Regions from separate parts of the Variovorax sp. GW821-FHT09D05 genome, predicted to be linked through region 1. Evidence: riboswitches for the same ligand, from Rfam matches in the RefSeq annotation. Region 1 holds a riboswitch; the other holds the start of a gene.

Evidence for each region. A riboswitch is a leader RNA that binds a small molecule or an ion and turns the genes downstream of it on or off. The one in region 1 is predicted to bind cobalamin.
Region 2: linked by a shared signal. The riboswitch ahead of AC07O3_RS09520 (TonB-dependent receptor domain-containing protein) and the one ahead of AC07O3_RS00400 (TonB-dependent receptor) in region 1 are both predicted to bind cobalamin.

What each region holds. Positions count from the first base shown of each region.
Region 1 covers NZ_JBWKOZ010000001.1:73,209-87,540, forward strand. The annotation lists gene AC07O3_RS00335 (LysR family transcriptional regulator) at 1-614, opposite strand, end outside; gene AC07O3_RS00340 (tripartite tricarboxylate transporter substrate binding protein) at 728-1,711, shown strand; gene AC07O3_RS00345 (HTD2 family dehydratase) at 1,724-2,620, shown strand; gene AC07O3_RS00350 (CaiB/BaiF CoA transferase family protein) at 2,636-3,817, shown strand; gene AC07O3_RS00355 (HpcH/HpaI aldolase/citrate lyase family protein) at 3,814-4,668, shown strand; gene AC07O3_RS00360 (tripartite tricarboxylate transporter substrate binding protein BugD) at 4,700-5,707, shown strand; gene AC07O3_RS00365 (CinA family protein) at 5,712-6,233, opposite strand; gene AC07O3_RS00370 (DJ-1/PfpI family protein) at 6,230-6,877, opposite strand; gene phbB (acetoacetyl-CoA reductase) at 7,082-7,819, shown strand; gene AC07O3_RS00380 (dicarboxylate/amino acid:cation symporter) at 7,946-9,289, shown strand; gene AC07O3_RS00385 (cation:proton antiporter domain-containing protein) at 9,371-11,077, shown strand; gene AC07O3_RS00390 (hypothetical protein) at 11,101-11,505, opposite strand; gene AC07O3_RS00395 (hypothetical protein) at 11,648-11,890, shown strand; cobalamin riboswitch at 11,970-12,267, shown strand; gene AC07O3_RS00400 (TonB-dependent receptor) at 12,400-14,332, shown strand, end outside.
Region 2 covers NZ_JBWKOZ010000003.1:320,889-335,220, reverse strand. The annotation lists gene AC07O3_RS09525 (ClcB-like voltage-gated chloride channel protein) at 1-1,304, opposite strand, end outside; cobalamin riboswitch at 1,447-1,706, shown strand; gene AC07O3_RS09520 (TonB-dependent receptor domain-containing protein) at 1,794-3,710, shown strand; gene AC07O3_RS09515 (cobyrinic acid a,c-diamide synthase CobB) at 3,695-5,110, shown strand; gene AC07O3_RS09510 (bifunctional adenosylcobinamide kinase/adenosylcobinamide-phosphate guanylyltransferase) at 5,094-5,693, shown strand; gene AC07O3_RS09505 (ABC transporter substrate-binding protein) at 5,690-6,568, shown strand; gene AC07O3_RS09500 (FecCD family ABC transporter permease) at 6,565-7,590, shown strand; gene AC07O3_RS09495 (ABC transporter ATP-binding protein) at 7,587-8,372, shown strand; gene cobO (cob(I)yrinic acid a,c-diamide adenosyltransferase) at 8,593-9,162, shown strand; gene bluB (5,6-dimethylbenzimidazole synthase) at 9,168-9,851, shown strand; gene AC07O3_RS09480 (MotA/TolQ/ExbB proton channel family protein) at 9,851-10,324, shown strand; gene AC07O3_RS09475 (DUF2149 domain-containing protein) at 10,321-10,674, shown strand; gene cobN (cobaltochelatase subunit CobN) at 10,671-14,332, shown strand, end outside.

The DNA.
Region 1 (14,332 bases):
AAGGTCTGCAGCGTGCTGCCCTGCTGCATGCCGATGGCGTCTTCATCGAGCGTCTCGGCGAATGAAATCTTCCGGCGCTTGGCGAAGCGGTGCTTGCGCGAGGTGACGAGCACCAGCCGGTCGGTGCTGAAGTGGATCGCCTCCAGCCCCAGCGTGTCGACGCGGCCGGCGACGATGCCGATGTCGGCGCGGCCGTCGAGCACGCCGCGCGGGATCTGAGCATTCGGTTTTTCCTGAAGGTCGACGTTGATGCGCGGGTTGTGCGCCAGGAAGCCCGGCAGGATCTCGGGCAGGAAGTCGGTCACCGCTGTGGTGTTGGCGAACACGCGCAGGTGGCCGCGCAGGCCGCCGCCGTATTCGAGCAAATCGTCGCGCAGTTGCTCCGTTTGATGCAGCACGAGGCGAGCGTGATGCAGGAAGGCTTCTCCCGGAGGCAGCAGCCGTACGCCGCGGGCCTCGCGCTGCAGCAACTGCAGGCCGGCCTGCGTTTCCAGCGCCTTGATGCGTGCGCTGGCGGCGGCCAGCGACAGGTGCTGGCGCTCGGCGGCCCGCGTGAGGTTGCCGAGTTCGGCCGTGGCCACGAACAGCCGCAGGTCGGTGAGGTCGAAAAGCATCGAGCGATGTTAGGCCCCAAGCCTTCGGAATTCCAGAAGGCTGGGTTCCGAAATCGCAGATTGCGCGCAGGGGGAGGGCGAACGACCATGCGGCCATGGAGACACAACACATCATGAGATTTCGCGCCTTCGCACTGCTGGCGTTCGCAGCCGCCGCCGCGGCACTGGTCCAGGCCGGCCCGGCACGCGCCGAGGCTTATCCCTCGCGCCCCGTCACGCTGGTGGTGCCGCAAGCCGCCGGCGGCACCAACGACATCGTCGGTCGCCTCGTGGGCCAGAAGCTCGGCGAAGTAATGAACAACGCCAGCGTGGTGGTCGACAACCGGCCCGGCGCTGGCGGCAACATCGGCACGCAGCTGGTGGCCAAGGGGCCGAAGGACGGGTACACGCTGCTCATGACCATCAGCAGCAGCCAGGCCATCAACCCGGCGCTGTACAAGAACCCGGGCTTCGACCCGGTGAAAGACTTCAAGCCCGTCGGCCTCGTCGGCGCGGTGCCCAATGTGCTGCTGGTCAACCCCACGTTCCCGGCGAAGAACTTCGCCGAGTTCCTGAAGCTCGCGCGGCAGAAGGGCGCCAACTACCAGTACGCCTCGGCCGGCAACGGCACGCTCAACCACCTGCTGGGCGAAATGCTCAACAGCATGGCGGGCATCTCGCTGCAGCACGTGCCGTACAAGGGTGTCGCACCAGCGCTCAACGACGTGCTGGGCGGGCAACTGCCGATCGTGTTCGCGAGCCTGCCTTCGGCTCTTTCGCACATCAAGGCCGGCAAGCTGCGCGCGCTGGCTGTGAGCGGCGACAAGCGCTCGGCCGTGCTGCCCGACGTACCCACCATCGCCGAGGAGGTGCCCGGCTACAACGGCACGCTGTGGATCGGCCTGTTTGCGCCTGCGGGCGTGCCGGCCGATGTGCTGGCGACATTGCAGGACGCCACGCGCAAGGCGCTGGCCTCGAAGGACCTGCGCGACAAGCTCGACCAGCAGGGCGTCGAAATTGCAGCGCCCACCACGCCCGATCAATTTTCGAAACTGCTGCAGGACGACCTCGCCAAGTGGGCGCGCATCGTCAAGGCCTCCGGTGCCGCAGTCGACTGAATGAAGCAAGACATGCCCAACGAAACTCCCACGACACCCTCCGTGATCGACAGCGAAGCACTGGCGAAGCTGCAAGCCTGGCAAGGCCGCAGCGAGACGCTGGCCGACGACATCACCGCCGCGCCCGTGCGCGCGCTCTCCGCCACGCTCGATCGTGACGATGCCCTGCCCGAAGCCGGCACACGCCTGCCCGAGCTGTGGCATTGGCTCTACTTCCTGCCGCACCACCGCCAGTCCGAAATCGGCGAAGACGGCCATGCGAAGCGCGGCGGCTTCCTGCCGCCCGTGCCGTTGCCGCGCCGCATGTGGGCCGGGGGGCGGCTTGCCTGGGAGCCCGGCAACCCGCTGCAGGTCGGCGACAGGATCGAGCGCACCTCGGCCATCGCATCGGTCACGCACAAGGCGGGCCGTACCGGCGAACTGGTCTTCGTGCTCGTGCGCCACGAGGTGCGCAACGAGCGCGGCCTCGCGCTGACCGAGGAGCACGACATCGTCTACCGCGCCGCCGCGCAGCCAGGTGAAGCGGGCCCGCCACCCACGCCCGCGCCGAAGGACGCCGCCTTCAGCCGCGACATCGTGCCCGACGACGTGCTGCTGTTCCGTTATTCAGCGCTCACCTTCAACGGTCACCGCATCCACTACGACCGCCGCTACGTGACGCAGGTCGAGGGCTATCCGGGCCTGATCGTGCACGGCCCGCTGATAGCGACGCTGCTGGTCGACCTGCTGCGCCGCAACGTGCCGGGCGCGCAGCTCGCGCGCTTCGAATTCCGCGCGGTGCGCCCGACTTTCGACATCGCGCCGTTCCGCGTGCACGGCAAGCCCGGTGCCGACGGAAAGACATTCAGCCTTTGGGGCGAAGACGCCGACGGCTGGCTCACGATGCAGGCCACGGCCGTGCTGGCCTGAGGGGAGAACCGACACATGACAAGACCCCTGGACGGCATCACCGTCATCTCGCTCGAGCACGCGATTGCCGCGCCGTTCTGCACCCGCCAGCTGGCCGACCTCGGCGCGCGCGTCATCAAGGTGGAGCGCCCCGAGGTGGGCGACTTCGCGCGGGCCTACGACGCCCGCGTGCACGGCGAGGCCTCGCACTTCGTGTGGGTGAACCGCTCGAAGGAAAGCCTCACGCTGGACCTGAAGCAACCCGCCGCGCTCGCCGTGCTGCAGGAGCTGGTGGCCGATGCCGACGTGCTGGTGCAGAACCTCGCGCCCGGCGCCGCCGCGCGCATGGGGCTCGGTGCGCAGGTGCTGCAGGCGAAGCACCCGCGGCTCATCGTCTGCGACATCTCGGGCTACGGCGAAGACGGACCGTACCGCGACAAGAAGGCCTACGACCTGCTGATCCAGAGCGAGGCGGGCTTTCTGTCGGTCACGGGCACGCCGGACGATCCGTGCAAGTCGGGCAATTCCATCGCAGACATTGCGGCGGGCATGTACGCATACACCGGCATCCTCGCGGCGCTGCTCCAGCGCGGCAAGACCGGCAAGGGCTCGCACATCGATGTGTCGATGCTCGAATCGCTCGCGGAGTGGATGGGCTACCCGATGTACTACGCCTACGAAGGCGCGCCGCCGCCGCCGCGCAGCGCCGCTTCGCACGCGACCATCTATCCCTACGGGCCGTTCCCCGCCGGCGATGGCGGCACTGTGATGCTGGGCCTGCAGAACGAGCGCGAGTGGCGCACCTTCTGCGAGAAGGTGCTGCTGCAGGCAGGGCTCGCAACCGATGCCCGCTTCGACAGCAACGCACGGCGCAATGAAAACCGCGAGGCCCTGCGCACGATCATCGTCGAGACCTTCGGCGCGCTGAGCACGGCACAGGTGCTGGAGCGGCTCGACACGGCGCAGATCGCCAACGCCCGAATGAACGACATGGCCGGCCTATGGGCGCATCCGCAGTTGCAGGCGCGCGAGCGCTGGCGGCAGGTGGGTTCGCCGGCGGGCGAGATTCCGGCCTTGCTGCCGGCTGGTCGGCAGAGTGCGTTCGACTACCGCATGGACCCGATTCCGGCGGTCGGTGAGCACACCGAAGCGATCCTGCGCGGCCTCGGGCGCAGCGAGGCGGACATTGCGGCGCTGCGCGAGGCGAGGGCGGTGTGAGCGCGCTCGCCCTGGCACGCGCCTTTCTCTTCGTGCCTGCCGACCGGCCCGAGCGCCATGCGCGCGCGCTGGCCACCGGGGCGGGCGGCGTGATCGTCGATCTGGAGGATGCGGTGGCGCCCGAACGCAAGGCGGCGGCGCGCGAGGCGCTCGCCGCCTCGTTCGCCGCGCTGCCCGTCGCCGACCGGCAACGCCTGCTGGTGCGCGTCAATGCCGCCGGCACGCCATGGCATGACGATGACTGCGCGCAGGTCGGCGCGCTGGTAGCGCAAGGCCTGATTGCGGGCGTCGTGCTACCCAAGGCGGAGCGTGCGGCCGATCTGTCCCGGCTGGCCGGGGCCGTCGGTCCACGGGGCGTGCTGGTGCCGCTGATCGAATCGGCCGCGGGCCTGGCGGCAGTCGATGAACTCGCGGCCGGCCCGCAGGTGCTGCGGCTCGCGTTCGGCAATCTCGATTTCCAGGCCGATATCGGCCTGGCCTGCGACGCGGACGAAGCCGAGCTGATGCCAGTGCGCCTCGCATTGCTGCTCGCCTCGCGCCGCGCCAACCTTCCCGCGCCCATCGACGGCGTGACGCCAGACTGGCGCGACGCCCAGCGGCTGGCCACCGACACCGCACGCGCCCGGCGCGGCGGCTTCGGCGCCAAGCTGTGCATTCACCCCGATCAGGTTGCGCCGGTGCATGCCGCGCTCGGCCCCAGCGCCGACGAACTGGCGTGGGCCCGTCGCGTGGTCGACGCCATCCGAGCATCGGGTGGCGGCGTGGTCAGCCTCGACGGGCGGATGGTCGACGCGCCCGTGGTGCGCCTGGCCGAACGCCTGCTGGCGCTCGAAGACCAACCGGCGCCCTGACGGAACACCCATAACCATAGGAGACAAAGAAGTGACAGCAACAAAGACGACCTGGAAATTCAAGACCCTGCTCGCGGCCTCGGCCGGCGCCTGCCTGTTCGCCCTGCAATCGCCCGCCATCGCGCAAGCCGCGTGGCCCGACAAGCCCATCACCATGGTCGTGCCGTACTCCGCCGGCGGCCCGACCGACGTGGTGGCGCGCATGCTGGCCATTCCCATGGGCAAGTCGCTGGGCCAGACCGTGATCGTCGAGAACACCGTGGGCGCGGGCGGTACCATCGCACCCACGCGGGTGGCCAGGGCGGCGCCCAACGGCTACACCATCCTCATCCACCACATGGGCATGGCCACCGCGCCCGCACTCTACAAGAAGCTCAACTACGACCCGCTGAAAGACTTCGAGTACATCGGCCAGGTGCTGGACGTGCCGATGACGCTGCTGTCGCGCAAGGACTTCCCGGCCAACAACTACCAGGAACTGCTGGCCTACGTGAAGGCCAACAAGGACAAGGTCACGCTGGCCAATGCGGGCGTGGGCGCGGTGTCGCAGCTGTGCGGCCTGCTGTTCATGAACCAGATCGGCGTGCAGCTGACGACGGTGCCGTACAAGGGCGCCGGCCCGGCGCTCAACGATCTCATGGGCGGGCAGGTCGACCTGCTGTGCGACCAGACCACGCAGACCGCGCCGGTCATCAAGGACGGCAACCGCGTGAAGGTGTTCGGAGTGACCACGCCGCAGCGCCTGTCGAGCATGCCCAGCATCCCGACACTGGACGAGCAGGGCCTCAAGGGCTTCGACGTGCGGGTGTGGCACGGCATGTATGCGCCCAAGGGCACGCCGCCCGCCGTGATCGAGAAGCTCAACGCCGCCCTGCGCGCCGCGCTGCAGGACGACATGGTCAAGCACCGGCTTGCCGAACTCAGCTCGGAAATCGTGCCGCTGGACAAGCAGACGCCGGAGAGCCTGCGTACGCACCTCGCGGCAGAGGTTGCGAAGTGGGGCAAGGTGATCCGCGCCGCGGGTGTCCAGGCGGATTGATTGTTCAGGCGGGCGGCGGCTCCGGCTGAGCCCGCAGCGTCTCGTCGAACAGAGCGAGCAGGTGCCGCGCGAACACGTCCATGTTCGCCGGCCGGTCGGTGTCGCCGGTCTCGATGGTGCGGCTTACCGTCACCGCGCCGACCACGGCGATGCACACGTGCCCCGGCGCATCGCCGTACGGGCTGCCTGACGGGCCGGCCGCGCCGCTTTCGGCGATGCCCCAGGTGGTGTGGTGGGTGTCGCGCATCCGGCCGGCGACGAGGAGGGCGTAGGGCTCGGTTTCGCCGCGCATGCCGGTCATGTCTTCCGCGGTCAGGCCCAGCAGCGCCCGGCCGGCGCGCCGCGAATAGACGACGGCGCCGCCGCGGAAGTAGGCCGACGCGCCCGGAATTGCGAGCAGCGCAGCCGACACGAGGCCGCCTGCCGAAGACTCGACGACCGAGACCGTCTGGCCCCGTGCGCGCAGCGTTTCGCCGATACGCGCGGCGAGCACCGGTAGCGGTTCGGGAAGCGAGGGGGCGGTCATGGCGCCTGGAAACGGGAGCCGGGCCGTTTCACGTACGCCGGCGCGCGCTCATGGCTCGCCGTGTCTCCGTAGATCGTGTCCGCCGGGTAGTACTCGGCCTGCAGCTGCACCCGGGCTGCGGCTTCCTCGCCCGCGGTATGGGCGATGAAGGCCAGCATCAGGTCGGTACCGGCCGATACCCCCGCCGACGTCCAGACATTGCCGTCACGCACGAAGCGCTGCTCGACCACCTTCACGTCGCCCAGCGCGCGCAGGCGGTCCAGCGATCCCCAGTGCGTGGTCGCGGTCTTGCCCGAGAGCAGCCCGGCCGCGTGCAGCACGAAAGCGCCGGTGCACACCGACATCAGCGTCTGGCAGCCCGGCGCCTGGTCGGCCAGGAAGCGCGTCATGGCGGGGTTGTCGACCTCGCGGCGCGTGCCCATGCCGCCGGGCACGAGCAGGCAGTCGAGGGGCGGGCAATCGGCAAAGGACACGTGCGGGTTGATGGACAGGCCCTTGGCGCAGACCACCGGTTCGCGCTTTTCGGCCACGATCAGGCAGTGCTCGGGACCGGCGGCCAGCTTGCTCCACATGGTGAGCATTTCCCAAGGGCCGACGAAGTCGAGTTCCTCGACGTCGGGGAAGACGATGATCCCGAAATTCATACTTTCGAACTCCTTGGGTGTTGCCGCTTGCACGGGCTTGCACAAGAACAGACAGTGCGAGGATAGAGGCTGGGCACGAAGGCCGCTCTTCGTGACAGCTGGTTGCAAGCTTGGCTCAGTGTTTTCCTCAGAGGACGCGGGCTTGAAACTCGCTAGAGTGAAGGCGGCCGTTCAGGCTTTTGCTACGTACACAAAGGAAATCTTATGAGCAAGAAAGTTGCATATGTCACCGGGGGCATGGGTGGCATCGGAACAGCCATCTGCCAGCGTCTGCACAAGGACGGGTTCACCGTGATCGCCGGTTGCGGCCCCACGCGCGACTACGCCAAGTGGCTGGCCGAACAGAAAGCCGAAGGCTTCGAGTTCCACGCGTCGGTCGGCAATGTCGGCGACTGGCAATCCACCGTCGAGGCCTTCTCTGCCGCCAAGGCAGCGCATGGCGCCATCGATGTGCTGGTCAACAACGCCGGCATCACGCGGGACCGCATGTTCCTGAAGATGACGCCCGAAGACTGGAGCGCGGTGATCGAGACCAACCTCAACAGCATGTTCAACGTCACCAAGCAGGTGGTGGGCGACATGGTCGAAAAGGGCTGGGGCCGCATCATCAACATCAGCTCGGTCAATGGCGCCAAGGGCCAGGCGGGCCAGACCAACTACTCGGCGGCCAAGGCCGGCATGCACGGCTTCACCATGGCGCTGGCGCAGGAGCTGGCCAACAAGGGCGTGACGGTCAACACCGTGAGCCCGGGCTACATCGGCACCGACATGGTCAAGGCCATCCGCCAGGAAGTGCTCGACAAGATCGTGGCCACCATCCCGGTCAAGCGCCTGGGCGAGCCGAGCGAAATCGCCTCGATCATCGCGTGGCTCGCCACCGACGAAGGCGGCTACAGCACCGGGGCCGACTTCTCGGTCAACGGCGGCCTGCACATGCATTAAGCATGCTGACCTGCACCTGATCGACAAAACCCGCTTCGGCGGGTTTTTTCATTTGATCGATGCGGGTTCCACGGATAGAAAGCCGCCAACACGCGTCCTACAGTGTCCAACCCTCCGGAGGCAAAAATGGAAAACACAACAAGCACACCCGCCAGAAAGCTCCCGCTCTACCGTTCGCTCTACGTGCAGGTGATCACCGCGGTGATCATCGGCGTGCTGCTCGGCCACTTCTATCCCGCGGCCGGCGAGGCGATGAAGCCGCTGGGCGACGGCTTCATCAAGCTGATCAAGATGATCATCGCGCCGATCATCTTCTGCACGGTGGTGGTGGGCATCGCCGGCATGGAAGACATGAAGAAGGTCGGCAAGACCGGCGGCCTGGCGCTGCTGTACTTCGAGGTCGTCAGCAGCATCGCGCTCATCGTCGGGCTGGTGCTGGTCAACGTGCTCAAGCCCGGTGCGGGCATGAACGTCGACCCGGCCACTCTCGACACCAAGTCGATCGCCTCCTACACCGGCCCCGGCAAGATGACCGGCACGGTCGACTTCATTCTGAACATCATCCCCAACACGCTCGTCGACGCGTTCGCCAAGGGCGAGATCCTGCAGGTGCTGCTGATCGCGGTGCTGTTCGGCTTTGCGCTGCACCGCTTCGGCGGCCGCGGCACGCTGGTGTTCGACGTGATCGAGAAGGGCTCGCACGTGCTCTTCGGCATCGTCAACTACATCATGAAGCTGGCACCCATCGGTGCCTTCGGCGCGATGGCATTCACCATCGGCAAGTACGGCCTGGGCAGCCTGTTCTCGCTCGGCAAGCTGATGGGCACGTTCTACCTGACCTGCCTGCTGTTCATCTTCGTGGTGCTGGGGCTCATTGCAAGGTTCCACGGCTTCAGCATCTGGAAGTTCATCAAGTACATCAAGGAAGAACTGCTGATCGTGCTGGGCACCTCGTCGAGCGAATCGGTGCTGCCGCGCATGATGGAGAAGATGGAGAACCTGGGCGCGAACAAGACCTGCGTCGGCCTCGTGATTCCCACGGGCTATTCGTTCAACCTCGACGGCACCTCGATCTACCTGACGATGGCGGCCGTGTTCATCGCCCAGGCGACCAACACGCCGATGACGCTCACGCAGGAGATCACGCTGCTGGCCGTGCTGCTGCTCACTTCGAAGGGCGCGGCGGGTGTCACCGGCAGCGGCTTCATCGTGCTGGCGGCCACGCTGTCGGCGGTGGGCCACGTGCCGGTGGCGGGGCTTGCACTGATCCTGGGCATCGACCGCTTCATGTCGGAGGCGCGCGCGCTCACCAACCTGATCGGCAATGGCGTCGCCACCATCGTGGTTGCCAAGTGGACCAACGAGCTTGACGAGACGCGGCTGCAGGCGGGGCTCAACAACGAGACTTGGGTAGAGGCGCAAGAGCCTGAGACGTTGGATGCCGCTCGCACCAGCAAGATGGTTGGTTGATCGCTCGGCGCGACAGCCGGGCCCTGGACAAGATGGCCGTGTGAAATAAAAGGGCAGACATCGTTCCTGCAAAATGGAGCGATGCCCCACAGCGTTTCCCTCATCAACACGATTGCCGCCGGCTTGGGGCTGGCGCTGGTGTTCGGATTCCTGGCAGCCAAGCTGCGGCTGCCCGCACTGGTCGGCTATCTGTTGGCGGGCGTGATCATCGGCCCGTTCACACCGGGCTTCGTGGCCGACGCGGAAATCGCCGCCCAGCTTGCCGAAATCGGCGTCATGTTGCTGATGTTCGGCGTAGGCCTTCATTTTTCCCTCGACGACCTGCTGGCCGTACGCAAGATCGCACTGCCCGGCGCGATCGCGCAGATCGGCGTGGCCACGCTGCTCGGCGGTGGGTTGGCCCTGTGGTGGGGCTGGAGCCCCGGCGCGGCATTGGTGTTCGGGCTCGCGCTGTCGGTGGCCAGCACGGTCGTGCTGCTGCGTGCGCTCGAAAGCCTGGGCATCCTCGATTCGTTCACTGGCCGCATCGCCGTCGGCTGGCTCGTGGTCGAAGACCTGGCGATGGTGCTGGTGCTCGTGCTGTTGCCGCCGTTGGCGGGCACGTTGGGCGGAAAAAGTGAACACGCCGGCCCGGCCGATCCGCTCTGGCAGACGCTGGGCCTCACGCTGCTGCAGGTCGGCGGCTTCGTGGCGCTGATGCTGGTGGTGGGGCGGCGCGTGTTCCCGTGGATCCTCTGGCAGGTCACGCGGACCGGCTCGCGCGAGCTGTTCACGCTGTGCGTGGTGGCCGCGGCCGTGAGCATCGCCTTTGCCTCGGCGGCGCTGTTCGGCGTGTCGTTTGCGCTGGGCGCTTTCTTCGCCGGCATGGTCATGCGCGAGTCGCAGTTCGCCCACCGCGCCGCGCAAGAGTCGCTGCCGCTGCGCGACGCCTTCGCGGTGCTGTTCTTCGTGTCGGTCGGCATGCTGTTCGACCCGTCGGTGCTGATCGAGCGGCCGCTGCAGGTACTGGCGGTGGTGCTGGTCATCGTGCTGGGCAAGTCGCTCGCGGCCTGCGCGCTGGTGCTGGTGTTCCGCTACCCGCTGGGCACGGCGCTCACGGTGAGCGCCAGCCTGGCGCAGATCGGCGAGTTCTCGTTCATCCTGGCCGGGCTGGGCGTGTCGCTGGGCCTGCTGCCGGTGGAGGGCCAGAGCCTGGTGCTGGCGGGTGCGCTGATTTCCATTGCCACCAACCCGTTGTGGTTCAGCCTGATCGGGCCGATGCAGAAGTGGCTCCATGCCCGTTCGTCCTTCGCGCGCGGGCTCGAATCGCGCGACGACCCGCTGGCCGAACTGCCCATGACCACCGAGGCCAAGTACCTCTCGCGGCAAGTGGTGCTGGTGGGCTACGGCCGCGTGGGGCGCCGCATTGCGGCCGAACTCGACGCGCACGACATTCCCTACGTGGTGGCCGAGCAGAACCGCGAGCTTGTCGAAAAGCTGCGCGAGGCCGGCACGCCAGCCGTGTGGGGCGACGCGGCCGACCCGGCGGTGCTGATCCAGGCGCACATCGCGCGCGCCCGCGTGCTGGTGGTGGCCACGCCCGACGCCATGAACGTGCGCCAGATGATGGAGACGGCGCGCACGCTCAACCCCACCATCCAGACCGTGATCCGCAGCCACAACGAGCAGGAGGCCCGGCTGCTCACGCAGGAAACCTCTGCCACCGTGTTCCTCGGCGAGCACGAACTCGCCCAGGCCATGGCCCGTGATGTGGTCCAGCGCGCCGTGTCGATGGCCGTGCCGGCTTGAAGACGCCCGCTTTCCTCTTCTTCTCAGAGGTCTTCGATGACCAGCGTGCGGTAGCGCTGGGCGATGGAATAGGGCACGGTGCGCACCAGTTCCATCAGGCGTTCGGCGGCAGCGCCGTCTCTTGTCCTCACCAGCAGGCCCGTGTGGCCGTCGCGCGCCAACTCGGTATAGGCGCGTACCGTCGCGGCGTCGGTGCCGGCGGAGGGCAGGGGGTTGTCGGATGTCTTCGCGGTCGGGGCGATTTCGGCCAGCACCGTTTGCGCGGGCAGCAGATAGACCTCGTCGCCACTCATGCCTTTTTCGATCAGGCGGTGGCCGATGCGGTCGGCGTCTTCCGCACTCGGAAACATCACCATCGAGTAGCCGGTCGGGTAAAAGGCCCCGCCGATGCTCGATCGCATGCCCGGTTCAAGAGTGAAATGCTTCATGCTGCCTCCTGTTCTTGGAAAGGCTTCTGAAAGGTCCCTGACTACAACATTAGGCCGCACCGGCACCGGGCTCTGTAGGAGAAACCCGAAAGCACTGTCAACCGCGTGCGTACCCCGCCCATTCAAAAAAGAACCGACAACCTTGTCAGCCACTCTTACCTACATGCCCTCATCGAGAAACATCGCGCTCACCGTCCATGAACTGGAGGCGGGCGAGTTCTATTGGGTGCTGATGGAGGCGGTCGACGACACGCCTGGCGAGACCTCCCACGTCTATGTGCCGCTGGAGGCAGCCCACGATCCCTATGCCACCTATTCGAACGCGCTGGTGGCGGGCGTGGCCGTGATGCGGCGGCTGTTCGGACCCGACGGAAGGCCTGCCTGAGGCCCATCAGAGGCCTTCGGCGGAAGGCCTCTCCCTATAATCCCGCCGTTCTGGTGCGTTAATTCTTATTAATCCCGCCAGGCAACACGGTTCGAAGGTGCCCCGCACGCCATCTCATGGCCACGGGGTTAAACGGGAAGCAGGTGCGCCGCGTCGTTCATTCTTGATTGATTGACGCTGCAACTCCTGCGCTGCCCCCGCAACGGTCAGCGGATCTGGAAACCCTCACGCTCATGCCTCCCAGACGGCACGGGCAGCCACTGCGCTTCGGCGTGGGAAGGCGAGGGTTTCGGCCGCGGTGTGCATCCATTCATTGATTGATTGGCACGCCGCGGCGCTCCGCAAGCCCGGATACCGGCCTTCGCAACCGCCTTCGGACGCTGCGGGAGTGCGTGTCCGGGCCTGCCACCGCTTCGCGCTCGCGCGTACCGTCGCAGTCCCTTCGCCTCTTCCGCCGCGTCCTCTATCGGTCAGGAGCCTGCGGGGACGCAGGTCGGAGGAGAAGTCACATGGGTCATGCATCGCCAGCGCGCGATCGCACGGGCGCGCCGCTGCGTTGGACGCGCCTTTCGGGTCTTTCACTGGGTCTGGGGCTGGTTTTCGGGCCTTCCGCGGTCTTCGCGCAGTCGTCGGGTGAAGTGGCGAATGCGGGCCAGACCCTCAAGCCGGTGCAGGTCGAGGCCGAACGGCATACCCCGCTAGCCATCGACGAGCCCTCGCACACCGGCAGCCGCCTCGGCCTCACGCCGCTGGAAACGCCGGCCAGCATCGAGGTGCTGACGGGCGACACCGTCCGCGCACGCGGCGACGTCTCGGTGATCGATGCCGCCACCCGCGCCACCGGCATCACCGGCACGCCCGGCCCCGGCAACGGCGGCACCGCGATGGTGGCGCGCGGCTTCTCGGGCCACGGCTCGGTGATGCAGCTGTTCGACGGCACGCGCCTCTACGCAGGCGCGGGCACCGTCACCTTCCCGTTCGACACCTGGTCTGTCGACCGCATCGAGGTGCTGCGCGGCGCGGCCTCGGTGATGTACGGCGAGGGCGCCATCGGCGGCGCCATCAACGTGGTACCCAAGAAGCCCACGCGCGGCCCGATCCAGAACGAGGCGCTGGTCACGATGGGCTCCGACGCCACCCGCCAGGTGGCCTTTGGCAGCGGCGGGGCGATCAACGACAAGCTCTCCTACCGCTTCGACATCAGCCACCGCCAGACCGACGGCTTCATGCAGCGCGGGCAGGCCGAGAGCCTGGCCGTGGGCGCGGCCGTGCGGCTCGACGTGTCGCCGCAGCTGCAGTTCACGCTGTCGCACGACGAGGGCCGGCAGTCGCCGCAGCGCTACTTCGGCGTGCCGCTGATCGACGGCCGCCTGAGCAGCCAGACGCTGCGCCAGAACTACAACGTCGACGATTCGGAAATCAAGTACCGCGACAAGTGGACCCGGCTCGACGCCCAGTGGACGCCCAACAGCGCCGTCACCGTGCGCAACCAGCTCTACCGGCTGGAGAGCAAGCGCCACTGGCGCGACAGCGAGACCTACACCTACAACGCCACCACGCGGCGCGTGACGCGCGGCGACTACCTGGAAATCGGCCACGACCAGGAGCAGATCGGCAACCGCACCGACGCGACCTTCAAGCACAGCCTGTTCGGCCTGGCCAACCAGGTGCTGGTGGGCTTCGACGCGAATCACATCAACTTCCTGAATTCGAGCGACACGCCCTACGGCGGTCGTTCGGTGGTCGACCCGTTCAACTTCAATCCCGGCTACTACGTGTCGCCGGTGGCCTACACACAGCGCTACCGGACCAAGACCGACACCTACGCCTTCTTCACCGAAGACAAGCTGGCCTTCAACGAGCAGTGGTCGGTGGTGGGCAGCCTGCGCTGGGACCACGCCAAGGTGGCGCGCACCGACCTGCAGAACGCGGCCAACAACCTCGGCAAGACCTTCGAGTACGCCACCGGCCGCCTCGGCGTGGTGTATGCGCCCGATGTGTCGCAGTCGTTCTACGCGCAGGTGGCGCGCGCGGCAGACCCGCTGACCTCGCTCATCTCCACCTCGGCCACGCAGGTGCCGTTCGAGCTCAGCACCGGCCGGCAGGTCGAGGTTGGCTACAAGCGCCAGCTGGCCGACAACCGCGGGGCCTGGACCGTGGCGGCCTATCGCATCGAGAAGACCAAGCTGCTCTCGCGCGACGCGACCGATCCGACCACCACCCAGCAGATCGGCAAGCAGTCGTCCGAAGGCATCGAGGCCACGCTCGACCTGGCGCTCACCTCGACGCTGCGGCTCGAAGCCAACGTGGCCAAGCTGCGCGCGCGCTATGACGACTTCAACGAAGTCGTCAGCGGGCGCCTTGTCTCGCGCGCGGGCAACACGCCCACTGGCGTGCCAGAAGAGGCCGCGAATCTCTGGCTCAACTGGCGCTTCCTGCCGC
Region 2 (14,332 bases), on a different contig from region 1:
AGGGTGATCTCGTACATCGAGCCGGCATTGGCCGAGCGCGCGACGAAATACGCGATGACGCTCGCCGCCATCAGCGGCAGCATGACCTGGTAGCTGAGCGTCATCTCGAAGATCATCAGGATGGCCATCAGCGGCGCCTGAGTGGCGCCCGCCAGGAATGCGCCCATGCCGACGATGGCATAGGCGAACGGCGCCGAGGTGGCCGCTGGCCACAGCGCCTGCGCGCCAAGGCCGAACAGTGCACCGACCATGCAGCCGAAGAACAGCGCCGGCGTGAACACGCCGCCCACCGCGCCCGAGCCGGCCGTGGCCATCGTGGCGACCGCCTTGGCGACCAGCACCATCGCGATCAGCGTCCACGGCCAGGGCGTGTGCAGCACCGAATTGACCACGCTGTAGCCGTTGCCCCAGACCTCGGGCATGGGCACCGACACCGCACCCATCACCAGCCCGCCCAACGCCAGCCGCCACGGCAACGCAACCGGCAAGCGCGAGAACAGCGCACGGCTGCCCTGCAACGCGCGCAGGAAGCCGACCGCCGCAAAGCCCAGCAGCACGCCGAGCACGCAGAACAGCACGACCTCGGTGCCGTGGATTTCCGGGAACGCCGGCATCTTGTAAGGAGGCTGGTAGCCGGGCAGGGCGCGCATCGCGACGTTGGCGACCACCGAGGCAATGATGATCGGCCCCACGCTTTCCATCGCGATAGAGCCCAGCACGATCTCGGCGACGAAGAAGGCGCCGGCAATGGGTGCGTTGTAGGCGGCGGTCAGGCCGGCCGCCGCGCCGCAGGCCACCAGCAACCGCAGCCGCTCGACCGGAAAGCGGAACACCCGCCCCAGCAGAGACGACGCCAGCGCCGCCAGCTGCACCATCGAGCCCTCGCGCCCGATGGAACCACCGGTGCCGATGCTCACCAGCGACGAGGCGCTGCGCACCAGCGTCTGCGCCACCGGAATGCGCCCATTGCCGAGCACGATGGCTTCCATGTAGTCGGAGGCGGCGCTGCGCAAGGCGACGCGTTTCGCCATCACCAGCAGGCCGCCGGCCACCAGTCCACCCAGCGTGGGGCAGGCGATGCGCGCCCACCAGGGCAGGTGCTTCGCCATTGCCACCAGCCCTTCGCCGGGACCGAGCACCAGATGCTCGAAGTGATAGAGCGCCGCGCGAAAGAGTTCGGTCGCCAGCGTGCCGAGCAAACCGGCCACGATGGACCACAGCAGCATCGACTGCCAGCCCGAGACACCGAAGACACGCTGCAGCGCCGAACGAAGATTGAGAACTACCGAGGCGGGCCGCATCATGGGCTGGGATGTTAGCTGCGAGCGCCACCCAGGCGGGAACACCGAGGAACCGGCTTTGCCGGGCCTCAGGTGCTGCCCCCGGTAGGAGGAAGGGGAAGCGACACGAAGTGCGCGCAGCCTGGGGGCGAGCCAAGTCACTGGCATAAAATCCCGCCCGTTGGTGCCTGCGGCGTGGTTCACGCGCCGCGGTTCAACGGGAAGCAGGAGTGGAAGCCCCCGACCTCATCAGGACGGAACAAGGCCGAAGCCGCCTGCGCTGCCCCCGCAACGGTCAAGCAGACGGCGCCGCAAGGCGCCAACCCCTTTCCATCGAAGCCACTGGGTGCCCTGAAACAGGCGCCTGGGAAGGCGGTGAGGGGCCGTTCTGCCAGCCCGGATACCGGCCAACAAGGCGGCTGCCGCATGCGTGATCTGTGCATGGGGCGGCCATGGCGCCCAGGCGCCGGCGGGGAGGCCGGCGAGGGGTATTGACGTTCGTTCGGCTCATTCATGATTTCCCACGTTTGCTTTTCTCGCGGCCGCACTCCTGCGCGCCGTCTCCGCCATGCCTGCCTGCCGCTGGCGCTGGCTTCCGCCTTCGGTGGCCTGGCCCATGCACAAGACGCCCCCACGCTGGGCGAAACGGTGGTCACGGCCAACCGCACGCCGCAGGCGCTGTCGGACCTGGTGGGCGACGTGTCCATCATCGACCGCAAGACCATCGAGCGCAGCGGCGCGACCGGCGTGGCCGACGTGCTGGCGCGCCTGCCCGGCATCGAGATCTCGCGCAGCGGCGGCGTGGGCAACACCACCAGCCTGTTCATCCGCGGCGCTGAAACGCGCTTCACGGCCGTGTACCTCGACGGCGTGCGCATCGACTCGCAATCGACCGGCGGCGCCGGCTGGGAAGGCATTCCGCTCTCGCAGATCGACCGCATCGAAGTGCTGCGCGGCCCGGCCGCCGCGGTGTACGGCTCCGACGCCGTGGGCGGCGTGATCCAGCTCTTCACCAAGCGTGGCGAAGAGGGCGTGTCGCCTTACGCCGGCATCGGCTTCGGCAGCAAGGGCCTGCGCAAGATCGAAGGCGGCGTGAGCGGCAAGTCGGGCCTGTTCGACTATTCGTTCGGCGTGGCGCATGAGGAAAGCAAGGGCTACAACGTGCAGCCCGCAAGCAAGCGCAACGTGGTGAAAGACGGCTACACCAGCCCCGACCGCGACGGCTACAACAGCACTTCGGGCAACGTGAAGCTGGGCTTCCAGATCACGCCCGACCAGCGCCTGGAGGCCACGCTGCTCACCAGCGACATCAAGGCCGGCTACGACACCACCGTCTCCTACAGGACCAAGCCGCCGATCCTGTTCCGCGACGACGTGTCGAACAACACGCTGCGCACCGCCGGCCTGACCTGGTCGGCCAAATGGAACGACATCTACAGCACCCGCGTGCAGGTGACCGATTCGCAGTCGGTCTACAAGACGCAGCCTTCGTTCTACCGGACCGAAACCAACCTGCGCGGCTACCTGTTTCAGAACGAATTCCGCTTCGGCCCGCACCTGGTGACGGCCACCCTCGAACGCCGCGAAGACGCGCTCGAAAACGCGCCCACCACCTCGTCGAAGCTGCTGTCGCGCGACCGCTCGCAGGACGCCATTTCGCTCGGCTACGGCTTCGTGCAGGGCCCGCATTCGCTGCAGCTGCATGTGCGCCACGACAGGGACAGCGAGTTCGGCGGCAAGACGACCGGCAGCGCGGCCTATGGCTACGCCATCACCCCGTCGCTGCGCTTCACGGCATCGGCCGGCACCGCCTTTCGCGTGCCCACGCTGTACCAGCGCTTCAGCGAGTACGGCGTGTCCACGCTGCGGCCCGAAAGCAGCCAGAACGTCGAGTTGGGCATGAACTACGCCAAGGACGGCACCACCGCCGGCATCGTGGTGTATCGCAACCGCGTGCGCAACCTGATCAACTTCGTCGGCACCGCCACGGGCTGTGCCTCGACGTTCGGCTGCTACACCAACGTGAATCGTGCCACCCTGCAGGGCGCCACGCTGTCGGCCAGCCAGCGCCTGGGCGACGTCACGCTGCGCGCCTCGCTCGACGTGCAGGACCCGAAGGATGCCGACACGGGCAACCTGCTCGCACGCCGCTCCAAGCGTCATGGCACCCTGGGCGCCGACTGGCGCGTGGCCGGCTGGACGCTGGGCGCCGAGGTGCAGTCCTCGAGCAAGCGCTACGACGACGCGGCCAACACCATCAAGCTCGGTGGCTACACCGTGCTGAACCTGTCGGCCAGCACGCAGATCACGCGAGACCTCAACCTCGTGGCCCGCGTCGACAATGTGGGCAACAAGGACTACCAGTTCGCGCGGCTGTACGCCAATGCCGGCCGCACCGCGTACGTCGGTCTCAAGTGGACGCCTCACTAAGCCAAGCTACCCAACCAGGCGACACCGCCGGTGCCGCGGCAGTCTCGTGCGCCGCGGTGCTGGTGGCCGCCCCGGCTTCGGGGCAGGGCAAGACCACCGTCGCCGCAGCGCTCGCGCGGCTGCATGCGCGCCAGGGGCGGCGCGTGCGAGCCTTCAAGTGCGGGCCCGACTTTCTCGACCCGCACTGGCTGGCGCTGGCCACCGGCGCGCCGGTGCATTCGCTCGACCTCTGGATGACCGGCGAGGCCGATTGCCGCTCGCGCCTGCGCGCCGCAGCGGCCGAGTGCGACCTGGTGATCGTCGAAGGCGTGATGGGTCTGTTCGACGGCGCGCCCAGCGCGGCCGACCTGGCAGAACGCTTCAGCCTGCCGGTGCTGGCGGTGATCGATGCGCACGCCATGGCGGGCACCTTCGGCGCGCTGGCCTACGGGCTGCAGAACTTCCGGCCCGGGTTGCCATGGGCCGGCGTGCTGGCGAACCGCGTGGCCAGCGAGAGGCACGCGGGCATGTTGAAAGACGCGCTGCGCGAACCCTCGCAGTGGCTTGGCGCCTTGCCGCGCGACGCGGGGTTCACGCTGCCCGAGCGGCACCTGGGGCTCGTCGCCACTACCGAACTCGGCGATGCGATGGCGCGTCTCGACGCGGCGGCCGACGTGCTGGCCGCCACGCCGCTCGGGCAGATGCAGACCAGTCAACTGCCGCAGGTGCGTTTCGAGGCACCCGCTTCCGGCGAGGCAGAAGCCGTGCCGCCGCTGCTGGCTGGCCGCGCCATCGGCATTGCGCGCGATGCCGCCTTTTCATTCATCTACCCCGCGAACCTCGACGTGCTCACGGCGCTGGGGGCGCGCCTGTCCTTTTTCTCGCCGCTCGCAGGCGATGCCTTGCCGACATGCGACGCGGTCTGGCTGCCCGGCGGCTACCCCGAACTGCACGCCGAAGCGCTGGCCGCCTGCGCGCCGATGCGCGAATCGCTTGCCGCGCATGCCGCTGCGGGCAAGCCGGTCTGGGCCGAGTGCGGCGGCATGATGGCGCTGTTCGACGAACTGGCCACGCAAGACGACGCGCAGGTCCACCGCCTCTGGGGCCTGCTGCCGGGCCGCGTGACCATGCAGAAGCGGCTCGCCGGCCTTGGTCCGCAACAGCTCACCCTCGGCAGCCACACCCTGCGCGGACACACCTTCCACTATTCGCGCTGCGAAACGCCACTGGCGCCCGCCGCGCTCACTGCCAGGCCCGGCGCGACGCAGTCCGTGGGCGCACGCGGCGGCGAGGCGCTGTACGTGCACGGCCCGGTGCGCGCGAGTTACTTCCACGCGTGGTTTGCCTCCAGTCCGCAAGCCACGGCCCGCCTTTTCGGCGCCATGCCCATCGAGTTGGAGATCCATGCCGCAATCGAATAAGCCGAAGACCGTCGAGCACGAGTTCATCCTGGGCGGCCAGAAGAGTGGCAAGTCGCGCCGCGCCGAGCAGCGCGCGATCGACTGGTTCGCGGCCGATTCCCGCACGCACCGCGCAGTGCTGATCGCCACCGCGCAGGCCTACGACGACGAGATGCTGGAGCGCATCGTGCGCCACCAGGCCGACCGTGCCGAGCGCGTGCCAGGCATGCGCACCATCGAGGAGCCGATCGAACTCGCGCGCGCCGTCGTCACGCAGAGCACGCCCGAGACGCTGGTGGTGGTCGACTGTCTCACGCTGTGGCTCACCAATCTGCTGATGCCCTTGCACTCCGAAGACGCTCGCCCCGTGACGCGCACTCCGGCCACGCACATCGCCATGCTGCTGGTCGCGCTGCGCGAGGCGCGCGGGCCGGTGGTGCTGGTTGGCAACGAGATCGGCCTGGGCGTGATTCCGCTGGGGCGCGAGACGCGCGCGTTCGTCGACGCGCTCGGCCGGCTGAACCAGGACGTGGCCGCCGCCTGCGACCGCGTCACCCTGATGGCAGCCGGCCTGCCGTTGAGCCTGAAAGCGCCTGCTGCATGAAGAAGAAAAAGGCGATCCGCACTCCGCTGGCCGCGCTCGGCCTGGCCCTGTTCGCGCTGGCCGCGCACGCCTTCGACGTGGTCGACGAGCGCGGCGTGTCCGTGAGCCTGCCGCAGCCGCCGCAGCGCGTCGTCTCGCTGCTGCCGTCGCTTACCGAATCGATTTGTGCGCTCGGTGCCTGCGACCGGCTGGTGGGTGTCGATCGCTATTCCAACTCGCCCGAACAGGTGAAGGCGCTGCCGCAGCTCGGTGGCGGGATCGACCCGAACGTCGAGGCCATCGTCGCGCTCAAGCCCGACGCGGTGCTGCTCGCCAAGTCGTCGCGCGTCACGCAGCGGCTCGAGGCGCTGGGCCTGAAGGTGCTGGTGCTCGAACCCAAGAGCCATGCCGACGTGCAGCGCGTGCTCGACAAGCTCGACCAGGTGCTCGGCACGCACGAAGCGCCGAAGGTCTGGCGCGTGATCGATGCCAGCGTTTCGGCCGCCGCGCAGTCGGTGCCCGCGAGCGCCAGGGGCATGCGCGTGTACTTCGAAGTGAACAGCGCGCCGTATGCGGCGGGCGAGTCGTCGTTTATCGGTGAAACGCTCACACGGCTCGGCGTGAGGAACATCGTGCCGGCTTCGCTCGGCCCGTTCCCCAAGCTCAACCCCGAGTACGTGGTGCGGGCGAACCCCGACCTCATCATGGTCAGCGTGCGCAGCGCGCAAGGGCTGGAGCAGCGCCCCGGCTGGGCCGGCATCCGTGCGGTGCGCGAGGGCCGCATCTGCCGCTTCAGCGCGGAACAGTCCGACGTGCTCGTGCGCCCCGGCCCGCGCATGGACGAGGCCGCGCGCCTGATGGCGCAGTGCCTTGCCGACAAGGGAGGCAAACGGTGAACGCAGCGCGAAGGCACACGGTCCACCTGCGCCGCGTCTTGCTGCTTGGCGCAGGCCTGCTGGTGGCGGGCGCTGCGCTGATGGTGCTGGGCCTGGGCATCGGCAGCACCGGTTTCGAAAGCCTGCTCGCGGCGCGGCACGACCCGGTGGCGCTGCAGATCGTGTGGGACATCCGCCTGCCGCGCACGCTTGGCGCATGGCTCGCGGGCGCGCTGCTGGGGCTGGCGGGCGCGGTGGCGCAGGGGCTGTTCCGCAATCCACTGGCCGATCCGTACCTGCTGGGCAGCGCCTCGGGCGCCTCGCTGGGCGTGGCGCTGGCGCTGCTGATGTTCGGCGGCTCGGCCGCCAGCGCGCAGTGGGTGATGCGGCTCGGGCTCACGGGTGCGGCCTTTCTCGGCGCGGTGCTGGCGGTAATGCTCACGCTGATGCTGGCGCGGGGCGTGCAGCAGACGCTGCGCCTGCTGCTTGCCGGCGTGATCGTCGGCGTGGTGCTCGGCGCGGCGAAAGACCTCATCACCATCGCCTCGGCAGACATCCTGCAAGCCATTCAGGGCTTCATTCTCGGCAGCACCGGCCTCGTCGGCTGGAGTGCCTGCGCGGTGATGGCGATGGTCGGCGCGGTCTGCCTGCTGCTGGCCTGGGCGCTGGCGCCGGTGCTCGACGGGCTCGCGCTCGGCGAGGCCACCGCGCGCAGCCTCGGCCTGCCGCTGGGCGCGATGCGCGCGGCGCTGGTCGTGGTGCTGGCACTGGCCACTGGCGCAGCCGTGGCACAGACCGGGTTGATCGCCTTCGTCGGCCTGGCGGCGCCGCACCTCGTGCGCTCGGCCATCAAGACCACGCACGCGCGGCTGATCCTGCTGTCGGCGCTGATGGGCGGGCTGCTGCTGATGGCGGCCGACCTGCTGGCGCGCTGGCTGATCGCGCCGCAGGAACTGCCGGTTGGCGTGCTCACGGCCGTGCTGGGCGGCAGCTACCTGCTGTGGCTGATGCACCGGCGCGGCGCGCGGAGTGGCGTGGCATGAGCAGCCGGCAGAACACACCCGCTCTCGAAGCACACAAGGTAAGTGCCACGCTCGGCGCAACCGAGGTGCTGCACGACATCGATCTGGCGTTGTGGTCGGCCCGCTGGACCAGCATCGTCGGCCCGAACGGTGCGGGCAAGTCGACGCTGCTCAAGGCGCTCGCGGGACTGCTGGCGCACCGGGGCGAGGTGCGGCTCTTCGGCGAGGCGCAGAACAAGGTGCCGGCGCGCATTCGCGCCCAGCGCCTTTCCTGGCTCGGCCAGAGCGGCACGGGCGAGGGCAGCGCTGACGACCTGATGGTCTATGACGTCGCCATGCTTGGCCGCCTGCCGCACCAGCGCTGGCTGGCCGCCCCCAGCGAGGCTGACCGCGAGGCGGTGGAGCGTGCGCTGCGCAGTACGCAGGCTTGGGACTGGCGCGACCGCCCGCTGGGTCAGCTCTCTGGCGGCGAACGTCAGCGGGTGCTGCTGGCGCGCGCGCTCGCTGTCGAAGCCGAACTGCTGTTGATGGACGAGCCGCTCGCCAACCTCGACCCGCCGCATCAGGCCGACTGGATGCAGACCGCCCGCGCGCTGGTTGCCGAAGGCAAGACCGTGATCAGCGTGCTGCACGAGCTGCCGATGGCGCTGGCGGCTGACGAACTTGTCGTGATGGATCGCGGCCGGGTGGTGCACCACGGCGGCTGCAGCGACCCTGCCACGCACGCGGCGCTGGAGCAGGTGTTCGACCATCGCATTCGGGTGCATCGGGTGGCTGAGCAATGGATTGCGCTGCCGTTATGAGATGCGCTGTGTTTTCGGTGCGTTGTTCGGGGCGCGATCGTGCAGCGCCGTCGTTGATCGGCCGGCACAACAGCCGCGTCCATGTGCGAATGGCACCGGGTGCTCCCCGCAGCGAAATAAAGGAGGAGGCCGCAGGCCGGAGGACATTCGCGGAGGGGAGTACCCGGTGTCATTCGCACGCACCCCGAAACAACAGCCCCGAAACTGAACTGGAAAAGCCATGCAAATAGAGACACCCCCAAGCGAAAAGCCATACGAGAAACCAGAAGGCGAACGCCGAGGCCTCGTCATCGTCAACACAGGCGACGGCAAGGGCAAGAGCACCGCCGCCTTCGGCCTCGCGCTGCGCGCCCATGGCCGCGGCAAGGCCGTGAAGATCTACCAGTTCATGAAGGTGCCGACCGCGCGCTTCGGCGAACACCGGATGTTCGAGCAGATCGGCATCCCGATCGAAGGGCTCGGCGACGGCTTCAGCTGGAAGAGCCAGGACCTCGAACGCTCCGGGCAACTGGCGCGCGACGGCTGGGAGAAGGCCAAGGCCGCGATCCTGTCGGGCGAGTTCTTTCTGGTGGTGCTCGACGAGATCACCTATCCGCTGATCTACGGTTGGCTGCCTCTGGAAGGCGTGCTCGAAACGCTGCGCGCGCGGCCGAAGCACGTGCACGTGGTGCTCACCGGCCGGCGCTGCCCGCCCGAGATCATCGAACTGGCCGACACCGTGACCGAGATGACGCTCGTCAAGCACGCCTTCAAGGCCGGCATTCCTGCACAACGCGGCATCGAAGATTGAGCGTGATGGCACATGCGTTCGCGGTCGACGAGGTGAGGGCGGTCTACCGCGCCATCCACGAGCGGCGCGATATGCGCCACTTCGCGGGCGGGCAGGTCGCGCCCGAGGTGCTGCGCCGGCTGCTCGATGCGGCGCACCACGCGCCCAGCGTCGGTTTCATGCAGCCGTGGCGCTTCATCCGCATTCGCGATGAGGCGCTGCGCCAGCAACTGCACCGTGTCGTCGAGCACGAGCGCGTGCTGACTGCCCGCGCACTCGGCGAGCGCGAGGACGAGTTCATGCGCCTGAAGGTGCAGGGCCTGCTCGACGCGGCTGAGCTGCTGGTGGTGACGCTGGCCGAGGGCCGCGAGAAGCACGTGTTCGGCCGCCGCACGTTGCCGCAGATGGACCTGGCCTCGGCCTCCTGTGCCATCCAGAACCTCTGGCTCGCGGCGCGCGCCGAGGGGCTGGGCATGGGCTGGGTGTCGCTGTTCGATCCGGCCGAGGTGTCGGTGCTGCTCGGCCTGCCTGAAGGCGCGGAGCCCATCGCCTTGCTGTGCCTGGGGCCCGTGCACAGCTTTTACGAAGAGCCGATGCTGCAGCGCGAACGCTGGGCGAAGCGCGAGCCGCTCGCGTCGCTGGTGTTCGACGAGGGCTGGGGTCGGCCTTCGGACCTTTTCGACCATCCGTCTCCCGTGGAGCGCACCTGATGCTGGCTTTCGACACCGTTCTCTTCGAGCTTGCGCGCCTGTTCCTCTGGCCGGTGACGCTGGGCGTGCTGCTGTCTTTCGTCTATGCCGTGTACTGCCTCGGCGCGTTCGGCATCGAATACTTGCAGCGCCGCCGCGACCCATCGCGCGCGCTGGTGCTGCAGGGCCATGCGCAAGCCAGCCAGGAGCAGATGGAGCTGGTTGTGCTCAAGCAGCTCGAAGGCGTGCGCCTGTGCAGCCGCGTGGCGCCGATGCTGGGGCTGATCGCCACCATGATCCCGATGGGCCCCGCGCTCGTCGCCGTGGCCTCGGGCGAATCGCAGGGCGTGGCGCAGAGCCTGGCGCCCGCATTCGCGAGCGTGATCGTGGCGCTGGCCTCGGCCTCGATCACCTTCGTGGTCTACACCGTGCGCCGCCGTTGGCTGATGCGCGAGCTGGTGTCGGTGCTCGATGCGCGGGATCGCCTTTCATGAGCCGACGCCAGTTCTCGATCTTGAGCAGCTTGGACAGCGATGACGACGACCCGGTGCTCTCGACCATCAACCTGATCGACGTGTTCATGGTGGTGATCGGCATGCTGATGATCGCGGTCATCAACAACCCGATGAACCCCTTCGCGCAGGACAAGGTGACGATCATCCGCAACGAGGGCCAGCCGAACATGGAGATCGTCACGCGCGAGGGTCGCAAGATCACGCGCTTCAAGGCCAGCGGCGCGACGGGCCAGGGTGATGGCGAGAAGGCCGGCACTGCCTGGCGGCTGAAGGACGGCACGATGGTCTATGTGCCGGCGGATGCGGTTCCGGCGCAGGGCGGGAAGTGACGCGGTTTTTCTTCTGGCTGCTGGTGGCGGTGCTGGGGTTTCTTGCGCCGGCACAGGCCCAGCCTGCGGGGGGGCGTGTCGTTGTGCTGAGCACCTCGCTGGTTTCGCCGGCGCGCGTGGTTCGATTGGAGGCTGCGGCGCGTGAAGCCGGGTTGCCGTTGCAGGTGGTTTCGGCGTCGCAGGACTCGCCCGAGACGCTGACTGCTGCGCTCGAAGGGGCGCGTCTGCTCGTCATCGATGCACCGCACATCAGCGTCGCGCAAGCTGCTGCAGCGCGCTTCGGCGACACGATCTCGCGAAGCACTGCGCCGTATGTGCTGATCGGCGAATTCGCGCTGGTGGCCAAGGGGCAAGCCTCCACTGCCGCGCCGCTGGTGCCCGAGCGCGGTGTCGATGCCGCATGGGCGCAGCGCCTGCGCGAGTACTGGCGCTTCTCGGGTGCGGCCAATCTCGGCGCGGCGATGAAGGCCCTGGAGCAGCCCGGCAAGCTCGACGGCCTGCCCGACCCCGTGCCGCTGCCGCTGGCCGGCCTCTATCACCCAGGCTGGCCCCGCATCGAAACCGACATCGCCGCCGTCGAACGGTTGCCCGGCAGCAGCGGCACGGTCGCCATTGCCATCAACAGCGCCACCGTGACGGGCGACGACACCGGCTGGCTCGATGCGCTGATCGCCTCGCTCGAACGGCGCGGCCTGCGCGCCTATGCCTTCTACGGCCCGCGCCAGCAGAAAGACCTGTTCTTTCGCATGACGCACGCCGGTGATCGGCGCGTGGCCGATGCGATCATCAATGCCTCGCTGGTCTTCAGCCCGAACGAGCGCAAGGCCGAGCTTGAGCGCATCGGCGTGCCGGTGCTGCAGACGCTGCCCTCGCTGGCCATGGACGCCACCCAATGGACGCAGAGCAAAGATGGCCTGTCGCAAACCGACATTGCTGCCTACTACAGCCCGAGCGAGCTGGCCGGCATGACAGACCCGATGCTGGTGAGCGCGCGCGATGCGGCGGCTGGCACGCTGCAGCCGTTGCCCGCGCAGATCGATGCTGTGGCAGACAAGGCGGCTGCGCTGTTGCGGCTTCAACGCACGCCGGCCGCGGACCGCCGTGTGGCGATGCTGGTCTACAACTACCCACCGGGCGAAGCCAACTTCGGCGCGTCCTTCCTCAATGTGCCGCGCAGCGTGAGCAACATGCTCGCGGCAATGAAGTCCGCCGGCTACCGCACCGAACTGCCGGGCGCCGACGCGCTCATCGCGCAAGTGCAGGCGACGATGAGGGCCTACTACCCGACGGGGCAGGGCGACGAGCTGCAGCCGCTGCTCGACAAGAACCTGGCCGACGTGATGCCGCTGTCGCGCTACCTCGCATGGTTCCGGTCGCTGCCGGTGGAAACGCAGCACCGCATCGAAAGCTACTGGGGCCAGCCCGAGAAGTCGACCATGCTGCGCCCCGTCGCGGGCGAGCCGGCTTTCGTGATCCCGCGCGTGCAGTTCGGCAACGTCGTCGTGCTGCGCCAGCCGCCGCGCTTCGAGCCTGGCACGCAGGTGGCGAGCAAGGCTGAGCTGGTGTACCACCGCTCGGCCATTCCGCTGAGCCACAGCTACCTCGCCACCTACCTCTGGCTGCGCACGCAGTTCGGTGCGAGCGCGGTGGTGCACGTGGGCACGCATGGCACGGTCGAATGGTCGGCGGGCAAGGAGCGCGGGCTGTCGGTGCAAGACGATCCGCTGCTAGCGCTGGGCGATCTGCCGAATGTCTACCCGTACATCATGGACAACCTAGGCGAGGCCACGACAGCAAAGCGCCGCGGTCGCGCGACCATGGTGAGCCATTCGACGCCGATGTTCGCGCCCGCCGGTTTTCGGCCCGGCGTGCAGGCCATGCACGAGCGCATGCACGACTGGGAGACGCTGTCGCCCGGCCCGGTGAAGACGGCGATGGAAAAGCAGCTGACGGCCGAGGTCGTGGAGCAGCACTACGACCGCGACCTGAACTGGACGCCCGCTCGGATTCGAGCGAACTTCGCCGGCTTCATCGCGGTGCTGCATCCGTACTTGGACGAACTCGCGCAGACCGCGCAGCCGCTGGGTCTGGCGACCTTCGGGCAGGCGCCCGATGCGCTGCGCCGGCGCATGACGATCCTGCAGATCCTCGGCAAGCCTTTGGTCGAGGCGCTAGGTGAAGAGATCGACGAGGTTTTTCTGATCGATGCGAAGAGCGTTGCCGGCTCGCGGCCCGCGCGCTGGGTCGAACTCGCGCTTACCGATGCGCAGGCAGCGAGTGCCATGGGCAAGACCCCGGCCGAACAGCGGAGTCTGCTGTCGCTGGCCGAACGCGCGCAGAAGCTCGATGCCGTGCTTGCCCACAACGAAGAAATCGAAGGACTGCTCACGGCGCTCGACGGCCGCTACCTGAAGTCGAGTTACGGCGGCGACCCGGTGCGCAACCCCGACAGCCTGCCGACCGGTCGCAATCTCTACGGCTTCGACCCGAGCCGTGTGCCTACGCGCGCGGCCTGGGACGCAGGCGTTGGCGCGATGGACGCCTGGATCGCCGGACATGCAAAGACCCATGCCGGCAAGGCGCCGGAAAAGATCGCCTTCACCCTCTGGGCCGGCGAGGCCTCGCGCCACCAAGGCGTGCTGGAAAGCCAGGCCTTCTACGCCATGGGCGTGAAGCCGCGCTGGGACGAGGGCGGGCGCATGACGGGCATCGAGGTGATTCCCGCGTCGGTGCTGAAGCGGCCGCGCGTGGACGTGCTGATCAGCGTCACCGGCTCCTACCGGGACCAGTTTCCCAACGTGATGCGCTGGCTCGACGAGGCGGTGCAGCAGGTGGCTGCCTTGCGAGAGCCCGGCAACGCCGTCGCGCAGCACAGCGAGGCGATGGCGCGGAGGCTGCGTTCGGAGGGCGCGTCGGCGCGGGAAGCACAACGCTGGTCCACAGCGCGCGTTTTCTCGAACGAGCAGGGCAGCTACGGCGCCGGGCTCGAGGAGGCCGCGCTTGCGAGCGACGTATGGAAGAACCAGCAACGCGGCGGCGGCGATGCGCAGATGGCGCAGCTCTACATGGATCGCATGGGCCACGCCTACGGCAAGGGCCTTGACGGCGCCGCGCGGCCGGGCGCCTATGCGGGCAATCTCATGCAGGTCGATGCGGCGCTGATGGCGCGCAGCTCCAACCTGTATGGCGTGCTGACCAACGACGATCCGTTTCAGTACCTCGGCGGCATTGCGCAGGCCGTGCGCCAGCTCACTGGCAAGGACCCGGCGCTGTACGTGCAGAACCTGCGCGACGGCAGTGCGGTGCGCACCGACACGGCCGCAGGCGCCATTGCACGCGAGATGCAGACGCGCTACCTGCACCCGCAATGGATCGAGGCGCAGAAGGCCGAAGGCTACAGCGGCACGCTGCAGGTGCTCAAGACTGCGCAGTTTCTCTGGGGCTGGCAGGTCACGGCGCCGCAGGCCGTGCGGCAGGACCAGTGGCAGTCGCTGCACGAGGTGTACGTGCGCGACAAGTACAAGCTGGGCACGCGCGAGTGGCTGGAAGGTGACAACCGGGCGGCCTTCGCGCAGACGCTGGAGCGCATGCTCGACGCGGTGCGGCTGAACTACTGGAAGCCGGATGGTGCCACGCGGCGCGAACTGGCACGGGCCTA